Regions from separate parts of the Rhodococcus erythropolis R138 genome, predicted to be linked through region 1. Evidence: riboswitches for the same ligand, from Rfam matches in the RefSeq annotation. Region 1 holds a riboswitch; the other holds the start of a gene.
What was found. A riboswitch is a leader RNA that binds a small molecule or an ion and turns the genes downstream of it on or off. The one in region 1 is predicted to bind S-adenosylmethionine.

Region 2: another riboswitch for S-adenosylmethionine. It lies ahead of H351_RS22015 (bifunctional o-acetylhomoserine/o-acetylserine sulfhydrylase); the one in region 1 lies ahead of H351_RS09240 (LLM class flavin-dependent oxidoreductase).

What each region holds. Positions count from the first base shown of each region.
Region 1 covers NZ_CP007255.1:1,954,986-1,960,806, forward strand. The annotation lists gene H351_RS09235 (ABC transporter substrate-binding protein) at 1-1,146, shown strand, start outside; SAM riboswitch class I at 1,326-1,421, shown strand; gene H351_RS09240 (LLM class flavin-dependent oxidoreductase) at 1,426-2,505, shown strand; gene H351_RS09245 (NtaA/DmoA family FMN-dependent monooxygenase) at 2,535-3,929, shown strand; gene H351_RS09250 (MFS transporter) at 3,999-5,360, shown strand; gene ftsW (putative lipid II flippase FtsW) at 5,585-5,821, shown strand, end outside.
Region 2 covers NZ_CP007255.1:4,792,417-4,798,237, reverse strand. The annotation lists gene H351_RS22025 (DEAD/DEAH box helicase) at 1-1,324, opposite strand, end outside; gene metX (homoserine O-acetyltransferase MetX) at 1,494-2,630, opposite strand; gene H351_RS22015 (bifunctional o-acetylhomoserine/o-acetylserine sulfhydrylase) at 2,627-3,952, opposite strand; SAM riboswitch class IV at 4,096-4,236, opposite strand; gene H351_RS22005 (NADP-dependent isocitrate dehydrogenase) at 4,542-5,765, shown strand.

The sequences.
Region 1 (5,821 bases):
AATGGCGCCGAGTTGTGGCTGGCTTCGGTGGAATCGGCGCAGGCAAGCGGTCCCACGACGGTCGACTTCAAGCTGAAAACGCCGTGGATGCGCTTTCCGTCGATGCTCGCTCTCGGGCACGGGATGATCGTCGCCCCGAGTTCGCAGCAAGGCGACAAGTTCACCGCAGTGGGTGCCGGACCCTTCACCGAAGATCTCTTCACGCCGAGCGTCGAGCGAATCTTCAAGGCCAACCCGTCCTACTACGGCGGTGCTCCCAAGCTGGACAAACTGCGGATGGTTGCACTCAACGGTCCGCAGGCCAATCTCGAATCATTGAACAGCGGTCAGCTCGATGTTGCCTACATTCGCGGCCTTACTTCGGCGATCAATTCTGCCAAGTCCGCTGGTTACCCCGGCTACATCGACGTGCTCAACGCCGGTAGTGCCGAGATTGTCAACAATCGTGAAGGCCGACCGGGCTCGGATGTTCGCGTTCGCCAGGCTATCGGCTACGCGCTGGACACCACGTTGATCGATCAGCGCGTGGAAAACGGTGAGGGACTGCCTGGCTCGGAGTTGTTCGGTCCGACGTCGCAATGGCACGTAGACACACCGGGTATTGCCTACGACCCCGAAAAGGCCAAGGAGCTTCTGAATCAGGCGAAGGCAGACGGATACGACGGCACTCTCGACTACGTCGTGCTCAGTGAGCCCAAGGACCACGCGATCGGCCTCGCCGTGCAGTCACTGTTGCAGGCCGTCGGGTTCGAGGTGAACTTGATCTTGGCCAACAACGCCGGCGACATCGTGCAGAACGTCTACGTCAAGCACGATTTCGACCTCGCGCACGCGGGCATCGGAATGTACGAGTCGATACTCGATCTCGGATTGTTCTCCACGACCAACAGCACCTCGATGGCGAATACTGCTGGATATGCGAACCCGGCGATGGATCAGCTGATCGCAGATCTACAACAAGCCAAGGATAATTCGTCGACCCTGGCGATCATCGGCAAGATTCAGACGCTGTGGAACGAGACGGTTCCGTCGGCGCCGATCGGCGGGCTCACGTCGTTCTGGGCTTGGCAGAAGAACGTGCACGGTGTGGTTCCGACTGCAACCGGCATCATGCTGTTCGATCAGGCATGGATGGGCGCGAAGTAGCGTTCCAGCGCACACCGAGAGCCCCGTCCGACGCGAGTCGGGCGGGGCTCTTTGGTGTCTACGTCGGCTAGCGTTGCGCAACCCTTTCGATCAGGATGATTGTATTGAAATATGTTGTAGGTCAATATGATTCGTAAAGTGCGATTTGACTTGTTCAGCGTCGCCCGCATAGATTGCATCCACCATCCAGAGTGGCTGAGAGACCTGGCTCGATGATGCCGCAGCAACCCGCTACCTAACCGCAGTGTGGGTGCTACCGCCAGGACCGATGGAGGACACATGACTGTATTTGCCGTGGGTATCGAACTGGACGGCGAGGGCACTCACCCCGCTGCCTGGCGCCGAAGCTCACACCGCCCGGATCAGTTGCTCACGGGTAAGGCCGTGCGCGATCGCGTCGCGGCTGCCGAGAATGCGGGCTTCACCTTCGCGACGTTCGACGATTCCATCCTCCCTCCGAGTGGTGACGTTGTCGGCCGCATCGATGCCGTCTCCAGGGCGTCATGCGTGGCAGCGACGACCAGCACGATCGGACTGGTCCCCGTCGTCGGGACCACGTACGCCGAACCGTTCCACACCTCTTCGCAATTGGCGACATTGGACTACTCCTCGCGTGGGCGTGGCGGTTGGCTTGCTGTTCCGGTCGAAGACGATGCCGCGGCGAGGGCGTGGGGGAGGGCTCCGGTAACGACGGAATCGGCGCGTCAGCAGGAGCAGCGGGATTCGGTTACCGTCGTGACAGATCTATGGGATTCGTGGGAGGACGACGCCGTCGTCCGTGACTATCTCAGTGGGCGTTTCCTCGAGCGTGATCGTCTGCATTACGTCAATTTCGAGGGCGACACCTTCTCGGTGAAGGGGCCGTCAATCGTTCCGCGGCCGCCGCAAGGCCAGTTGGTGGTGTTCGGCCGCTACGGCGCCATCGAACCACACCAGGCCGATGTTGTTCTCGTTTCCGGTGATTCGGTAGAGGCCATTGCACAGTCGGCTGCCAAGGCGCGCGATGAGGGCGCGTCATTGGTGGTCGCCGAGGTCGATGTGGCGTTCGATACGCCGAATCTGTCTGCGGCGCAGCGGTTGATCGAGCTGAACTCGTACGGGAATTCCGTCGTCACTGGCCGACTGCTCCTGGCTGCAGATCCGGGGGAAGCGGCCGTGGTTCTGAAGGAATTGGCCGGACACCTCGACGGTGTTCATTTTCACCCTCTCGTGATCGACGAGGACCTTCCGGTGCTGGCCAAATTCGTGCTTCCGGCGCTGTCCAAGGCCGGGTTGACGCGACGCCCGGTTCCGGGATCGACTCTGAGGGGCAACCTCGGCCTGCAGCGGCCCGCAAATCGATTCGTCCACTCCTCCTGACTTGACTTCGCGCTAAGGACATTTCGGCTATGACTGCATCACGCTCCGCCGTACCTCGACCCGACGCTCACGTTCACTTCGGCGTCTTCTTCCAAGGGGTCAACCACACCACCATCTGGTCCGATTCCTCGAGCGGATCCCAGATCGACTTCGAGACGTTTCGGCGGTTGGTACTCACCGCCGAGCGAGGTCTGTTCGACGCCTTCTTTCTCGGTGAGGGCCTTCGTCTTCGCGAGCAGAACGGCAAGATTCTCGATCTGGATATCGCCGGCCGCCCCGACGCCATTGCGCAGTTGGCCGCCCTCGCCGGTATCACCGACAAGATCGGGCTGGTCGCGACACAGAACACCACGTACAACGAACCGGCCGACCTCGCCCGTCGACTCTCCGGCCTCGATCTACTTTCCGACGGACGGGCCGGCTGGAACGCGGTGACCACCGACAACGCTTGGACGGGAGAGAATTTCCGTCGCGGTGGTTTCCTCGACCACGCCCTGCGTTACGAGCGTGCCGGACAGTTCATCGAAACTGCACGGGCACTGTGGGATTCGTGGGCGGACGACGCGATCTCGGACTCTCGCACGTCCGAGAACTGGTCGACTCCGGGAGCCGTGAGCGACGTACGCCGCCAGACTTCGCAGTTCGACATCTCCGTGACGCCGACGCTTCCTCGCAGCAGACAGGGACATCCAGTCATCTTTCAAGCGGGCGATTCGCCGACTGGACGCGATTTCGCGGCGACGCACGCCGACGTCATCTTCTCGCGACACGGGACGCATTTCGACGGCGCGCTCGACTTCGCCGACGACATTCGGGCTCGGTTGCGTAGCGTCGGGCGACCGGAGGACGACGTCAAGATCCTGCCCAGCACGCAGATCGTGTTGGCGGAGAACGAGTCCGAGGTCGAAGAGAAGGCGCGGTGGGTCCTCGAAGGTCAGTTCACCGGCCAAACCGCACTGTCCCTTGTCGGATTGGTGTGGGGGAAGGACCTTTCCGACCGAGACCCGGACGGTCCACTACCGGAGGAAGATCCGGTTGCGCGCCCGGTGTCCGAGACGCGCGGTTCCGCACGAGACGGCAACGACCCCATTGCGATTGCACGTGAATGGCGGGCTCTCGCCGAGGCAAAGAATCTGTCCCTACGTCAGGTCGCCATCGAGACCTCGCAGCGTTCGGGTTTTGCGGGCACTCCAGGGCAGGTCGCAGATCAGTTGGTCCATTGGGTGCGCAACGGAGCTTCGGACGGCTTCAACATCTCGCCGTACCTGGTGCCGACCGGCCTCGACGAGATCGTGGACTGGTTGATCCCGGAACTGCAGGAGCGTGGGGCGTACCGCACCGAGTACTCCACGTCGACGCTGCGAGAGCACTTGGGGTTGCGACCGCCGCTCACGCGTCGGGCCGCGTCTGAAGCTGCGGGGTAACGGGTCCTGTCCCACACGGTCACAGCGGCGGCCGAATCCACCAAGCTCGATTCGGCCGTCCGCTGGGAGATCATCGTCTGCGTAGCCGCGGGCTTCACCACCCTTCTCGATTCGGCGGTGCTCGGAATCGGGGTTCCGTCGATCCGGGCGTCGCTGGGCGCGTCGACCTCCGAGGTGCAGTGGATCCTTGCGAGCTATTCGCTGACTTTCGGCTTGGCCCTTGTGCCGGCGGGCCGACTCGGTGACGTCGTCGGGCGTCGACGCTTGTTCTTGGCGGGGCTGAGCATTTTCGCTGTGATGGGAATCCTCGGAGCATGTGCGTCGGATCCGTCGATGATCGTGTTGGCTCGTCTTGGGCAGGGGATCGGCGCAGGCACCATCAGTTCGCAGGTGCTCGGCATCATCACCGACCGGGTGTCTGGAAAGGCTCGGGCGAAGGCGTTAGGCGCGTACAGCACCGCGGGTGGTCTGGCCGGCGTTTCCGGACCGATCCTCGGTGGCGTTCTGCTGAAGTATTCCGACGCCGACTTCGGATGGCGGTTGCTTCTCGTTCTCAACGTGCCGTTTGCCGTGATCACTCTGATTTTGGCGTTTCGCTTTCTGCGCCGTGATCGAACTACCCGATCGGGCGCATCGATCGATCCGGTTGGGCTGTGTCTGCTGGCGACTACGACCGGGCTCCTGTTGTGGCCCATCGTGACCCGAACCAGTGTCACTGTGGCTGCGGCTTTCCTGATCGGTGCGTTCGGCGCTGCCGTTGCCTTCTGGTTCTGGGAACGTCGGTACGCCGAGCGCGGCGGGACGCCGGTACTGCTTCCGTCGTTGATCGCCTCACGGGGCTTCCGGTTGGGTACGACGGTTGCACTCTTCTGGTTCGGATCCATCCTCGCCGTCAACGCGGTGCTCAGCCTCTATCTGATCGAAGGTTTGGGCTTCGCCCCGCTGAGTGCGGCGTTGATCATGACCGGTAGCTCACTCGCGATGGCATTGACGTCGGCTCTCGGATGGCGGCTGGTTGCCAGGTTCGGCCGAAGTGCAGTGGTTTGCGCCATAGTCGGCGAGATCCTTGTCATCCTCGGGTACATCGCAGCGGTCAATCTGATTCCGCGGGAACATCTGATCCCGGTGCTGGTGGTCCTGGCGGTGTTGTCGGGAGTTGCCAGCGGTTTGGTCGACGCGCCCAATCGGGTGCTGACTCTCGAATATGCACCGCCGGGCGCGAACGGTGTTGCGGCGGGTTTCCTTCAACTGTCTCAGCGCCTGTCAGCGACCATCTCGCTGGCCGCGGTATCGGGGTTGTATCTCGGTGTACTCGGATCGTCGCCCGACGGATACGGACGTGCGTTCGGGATCGCGCTTGCCGTCTGCGTGGTCATGTTGACGCTCTCGTTGGCGGGGGCGGTGGCAGACCGACGCCGGCGAAGGACGTGACCTGGTATTTCGTGGGTCTCCATGGACCTCGGGAGGCCGAGCCCGTGTGACTCATGGGACTTGTGTTACCCATGGGTTAGGAGTCGTGGGACGATACTTGTGTGGTGACCGGTCGCAGTGAAGACAAGCCCAACGGTCGCGGGAGTGGAGAGCCAGTTAACTCACCCCGTGGATCGTCGGACAAACGTGACCGCACATCGACACCCTTCCGCGCTCGAACGGCGATGTGGACGAATCGGCCACTCTTCGATTTCCATATGATCGTCGGTCTGGTCGTGCTGATCGTGGCGTTCGGGCTGCTGATGGTGCTGTCGTCTTCGGGCGTCGAATCCTATGTTCTGTCCGGGACGTCCTACGCCCGCTTCTGGCCGCAGTGCATGTTCGCAGCGATCGGTTTGGTGATGTTCGTGGCGGTCGTGCGGTTGCCGACCGAAACGATGCGTAGAGCCTCACCATGGCTG
Region 2 (5,821 bases), 2.8 Mb from region 1:
TCGTCCGGTACTGCGTGAATATCAGCGCGCGATCGCCGTCGTCGACGATCTCGGCGATCATTTCCGTTGCGCGGTCGAGCTTTCCGGATCTTCCGTAGAGGTCATCCGTATCGCCGGTGACCTGCGCCGGATGATTGCATACCTGCTTGAGGGTGGTCAGCAGTGCAAGGATATTGCCGCGCCGGGCAATTCCCGTACCCAAACCGGTGTCGAAAGCATCTGCAACTGCAGACCGATAGATGCGCGCCTGTTCCGACGTCAGAGTGCACGAGACGGTGGAAAATTGCTTGGGCGGAAGATCCTTGGCCACTGTGTCTTTGGTTCTGCGCAGAATGAACGGATCGATGACCGCGGCAAGCCTGGTCGCCGCGGTGGCCGATCGACCGGATTCGATCGGTACGGCAAAGCGTTGACGAAACCGTGCGCGAGTTCCGAGGACTTCGGGATTGGCGACGCGAAAGAGCGACCACAATTCTTCGAGACGGTTCTCCACCGGCGTGCCGGTCATCGCTACCTTGACGTCGGCCGACAACTGCATTGCTGCTTTGGCTGCCAGCGAAGAGGGGTTCTTGATCTGCTGTGCCTCGTCGAAGACCACTGAACTCCAATGGATCGGGGCCAATTGGTCTGCGTCGGAACGCAAGACGCTGTAGCTGGTCAGCACCGTGGCGCCGGCAGGAACACGAGTGGGAAGTGCGCGAGCGGTCCCGTGATGAACGTGCAGTGGCAGATGCGGAGCGAATCGCTCGATCTCGCGGCGCCAGTTTCCGATGACCGAGGTGGGACACACAACCAGGTGTGGACCGTCGTCGGCGCGGATCGCGATCATCGAAATCGCTTGCAGTGTCTTGCCCAAACCCATCTCGTCGGCGAGGATTCCACCGCCCGAACCCGACAGTGCAGTCAGCCAGGCAACTCCGTGCACTTGATACGGGCGCAATGTCGCCTGAATCTTTGCTCGGCGAAGACTCTCCACGGCTGCGCGCGCTTCCGTGAACAACCGCACCGTGGACCGGGCGCTTCTGATTTTCGTGTCGTCGCGCTCGATCGCGGCATGCGCTGCAGTCGGAATGTCATGTGCGCCGGTGTCGATGACGCGCTTCCATGCGAGCAACGACGGTCCGAGGTCGTCGCGACGTGCATCGAGGGTGTGCAAGGCGTCGATCGCGGTGGCGAGGTCGAGCAGTTGCGCTTCGACGTCGGTCGCTGTGATCGACTCGTGGACCGGGATCGCCAGCCGGCAGATGCCCGGCGACCCGGTCGGCATCCCCATCGCCGACAGGCGCGCTGCCGGATCTGGGTCACCCCAGAACGCGAAGGACATGTGCTCGGGAATGTACGTAGCCTGCAGGCGCGTCGAGCACGGCTGATTCACGTTCGCCGATGCTAGCCGCGCCGGCTCAGGTACGCCAATGAAAATGTCGGGAAAACCTGCAGATCAGCTGTGGTTTTCCCGACATTGACGGATCCTGAAATTGTGCCTCTGTGCCGGATCAGCGGGCCGTGCGTGCGAACTCCATCGTTCGGCGAAGCAGTCCGGCGACAGCGTCCGCCTCCGTCAGGAAGCCGTCATGGCCGTCTCTGGACTTGAGAATCTCGAGGCCCGTGCACGTCGAAATGCCGTCCGCGATCTCCTCTTGCAAACGAAGGGGATACAGCCGATCCGAGTCCACGCCGCCCACGACGACCGGCGCCGTGATCGATGCCAACGCCGCTGCAACGCCGCCGCGTCCACGACCGATGTCGTGCCGGTTCATGGCTTCGGTCAGGAGGACGTACGTGCTCGGGTCGAAGCGGTCGACCAGCTTGTCTGCCTGATGTTCCAGGTAACTCTGGACGGCGTATCGTCCACCGTTCCAAGGATTTTCGTCGTTCTGAGCGGAGTTCTCGAAGCGCGCATCCAGTTCGGACTCGGTGCGGTACGTCAGGTGCGCGATGCGACGGGCGATGCCGAGTCCGGCGCGAGGTGCCCGCCCCGTTCCGTGGTAGTCACCGCCCTGCCAATCCGGATCGGAGACGATGGCAGCGATCTGCGTCGTCTGGGTGCCGATCTGATCTGCAGTGGCCCGTGAACCGGTTGCGAGAACCAACGCGGAGCGAATGCTGTCCGGGTAGGAAACTGCCCATTCAAGGGTGCGCATCCCGCCCATGGATCCGCCGACTACCGAGGCCAACTGGTCGATCCCGAGGAGATCGACGAGCTTCTTCTCCGCCGCGATCTGATCCCGGATGGAGATCTCCGGGAACCTGCTGCCCCACGGCTTGCCGTCGTCGGCCAGCGAACTAGGACCGGTCGTGCCGCGACAACCACCGAGGACATTGGTTGCGATGACGCACCATTCGCCGGTGTCGATCGGTTCGCCCGGCCCAACCATCCCGTTCCACCAGCCGGGGGAGGGCTGATTTGCGGAGATCGGTCCGGTGACGTGTGAGTCTCCGGTCAGTGCGTGCTCGACGAGTACGACGTTGTCGCGGTTCGGGGACAGCTCACCCCACCGCTGAACGGCGAGCGAAACCGAGGGGAGTACCGCGCCGCTCTCGAGTTCCAGGGCGCCGATGTCGACGAACCCCACCTGGCCGTCGGGCGGGGGAAGGAGGTCGATCCTGGGCTCCAATTCGTTCACGGTCACGAGTTTGCCACCGCAGCCAGGCCGACGGTGATATCGGCGAGGATGTCGTCGATTCCTTCGATACCGACCGCGAGGCGGACGAGTCCGGGCGTGACACCGGAGGCGAGCTGCTCTTCGGGGGTGAGCTGCGAGTGTGTCGTCGAGGCGGGGTGGATGACGAGTGAGCGAACGTCACCGATGTTGGCGACGTGGCTGTGCAGCGTCAGGGCGTTGACGAACGTCTTGCCCGCATCGATACCTCCGGGCAGCTCGAAGGTGACGATGGCGCCGGTTCCCTTGGGCGTCAGCTGCTTTCCGCGTTCGAACCATGGCGAGGTGGGGAGTCCCGCGTAGGAAACGGAGGCCACCTCGCCGTGGCCGTCGAGGAATTCGGCGACCTTCTGGGCATTGGACACGTGGCGCTCGATGCGCAGGCTCAGGGTTTCGATGCCCTGCGCGATGAGGAACGCGTTGAACGGCGCCACGGCGGAGCCGAGATCGCGCAGCAGTTGGACGCGCGCCTTGAGTGCGAATGCCGGCGCGCCGAGGTCTGCGAAGGTGACGCCGTGATAGCTGGGGTCAGGCGTCGTGAAGTTCGAGTGGCGACCCTGCGTCCAGTCGAAGGTGCCACCGTCGACGATGACGCCGGCGATCGCGGTGCCGTGTCCGCCAAGGTATTTGGTGGCGGAGTGAACGACGATGTCGGCGCCGTGTTCGAGTGGGCGGAGCAGGTACGGCGTCGCGACAGTGTTGTCCACGATCAACGGAAGACCGTTCTCGTGGGCCAACGACGAGATACCGGGGAGGTCGAGAATGTGGTTCTTGGGATTGGCGATCGTCTCGCCGTAGAACGCCTTCGTGTTCGGGCGAATGGCTTCGCGCCACTGCTCGAGATCGTCGGGATCCTCGACGAAGGTGACTTCGATGCCCAGCTTGCGAAGGGTGTAATGCAAGAGGTTGTACGTGCCGCCGTACAGGTACGGGCTCGAGACGATGTGGTCGCCGGCTTCGGCGATGTTGAGGATCGCGATGGTTTCGGCAGCCTGACCCGAGGAGAGGAGGAGTGCGGCGACTCCGCCTTCGAGGGCGGCGATGCGCTGCTCGACGGCGTCCTGTGTGGGATTCATGATCCGCGTGTAGATGTTGCCAGGCTCGGCGAGGCCGAACAGTGCCGCAGCGTGATCGGTGCTGTCGAAGACGTAGCTGGTGGTCTGGTAGATCGGCAGAGCGCGCGCATTGGTGGCGGTGTCCGCTGTCTGCCCGGCGTGCACCTGCTTGGTCTCGAACGACCAGTTCGCGGTCGGATCAGAAGTTGCTGCGCCGTCGGCTGTGTTGTCGGTCATGATTTGTTCACTCCAGTGGTCTGACGGATAGATGTCGGACGGGGGCGAAGGATCGCCGCCCCGTGCTGGGGTCTATCTACAAGTGCGACACATACTGAGTTACCTCCGTGGGGCTCGGCCCGGTCTGGGGTCCGTCCCTGTCGGACCCGCGCTTGTCACCCGAATTGCGGTGGAACTGCGTGAGCAGATCCACGTCGGGAAACCTGGTCATCACCCGGGGCACCCCACCGCGGTTGGAGGGTTGCCGTCCAGCGAGCCGGGGCTTGACGCTGACACTCATGACCAAGTCGGATTCTACCGGGAAGTGAGCGCAGTCCTGACGCGGGGCGAATTGTGAGCCGCAACCGCACGCGAGACAGAGCGACGCAGCCCACTAGCAGGAAAAAGTTACTCGCGAGTAGAGACCGATGGGTGGACCTGCCGGTTGCGGCCTCACGGGTTAGCAGTACGCTTGTCTTGTTTGGGACTCATCTCCCGAGATCAGTCCACACCGTCTAGGTTTGATAATCGAACCGTTCGCGGACCCACTCACAAAGTGTGACCGCAACCGTGTAACCAGGGAAACTTCCTAGGAGGACGCGAAGCACCCATGTCCAAAATCAAGGTTGAGGGCACCGTCGTCGAACTCGACGGCGATGAGATGACGCGCATTATCTGGCAGTTCATCAAAGACAAGTTGATCCATCCGTATCTCGATGTGAACCTCGAGTACTACGACCTCGGTATCGAGTACCGCGACGAGACCGACGACCAGGTCACCATCGACGCAGCGCACGCGATCCAGAAGCACGGCGTCGGCGTCAAATGCGCCACGATCACGCCGGACGAGGCACGTGTCGAGGAATTCGGTCTCAAGAAGATGTGGCGTTCCCCGAACGGAACGATCCGCAACATTCTCGGCGGCACGATCTTCCGCGCACCGATCATCATCTCCAACGTTCCGCGACTCGTTCCGGGCTGGACCAAGCCGATCATCATCGGCCGTCACGCATTCGGCGACCAGTACCGCGCCACAGACTTCAAGGTCCCCGGCCCCGGCAAGGTGATGATCACCTACACGCCTGAGGACGGCAGCGCACCGATCGAGCACGAACTGGTCAACTTCCCCGAAGAGGGCGGCGTCGTCCAGGGGCAGTACAACTTCACCACGTCCATCCGTGACTTCGCTCGCGCGTCGCTCACCTACGGACTGCAGCAGAACTACCCGGTGTACCTGTCCACCAAGAACACCATTCTCAAGGCGTACGACGGTGCCTTCAAGGACATCTTCCAGCACGTCTACGAGACCGAGTTCAAGGCTGAGTTCGATGCCGCAGGTCTGACCTACGAGCACCGCCTCATCGACGACATGGTCGCTTCCGCACTCAAGTGGGAGGGTGGATACGTCTGGGCATGCAAGAACTACGACGGCGACGTCCAGTCCGACACCGTGGCCCAGGGCTTCGGCTCGCTCGGCCTCATGACGTCGGTTCTGCTGACACCGGACGGAAGGACCTGTGAGGCAGAGGCTGCTCACGGCACCGTGACGCGTCACTACCGTCAGCACCAGCAGGGCAAGCCCACCTCGACCAACCCGATCGCGTCCATCTTCGCGTGGACCCGCGGGCTCGAGCATCGTGGCAAGCTCGACAGCACCCCTGAGGTCATCGGCTTCGCGCAGGCGCTCGAAGACGTTGTCATCAAGACCGTCGAAAGCGGCCAGATGACCAAGGACCTCTCGATGCTGGTCGGCGGCGATCAGGGCTACCTGACCACCGAGGAGTTCCTCGGTGCACTCGACGTGAACCTGCAGAAGGCCATGGCCGCGAAGTAGATTCACTGTTTCACCTTCTGATGGGACGTCCGGGAAACCGGGCGTCCCATTTGTGT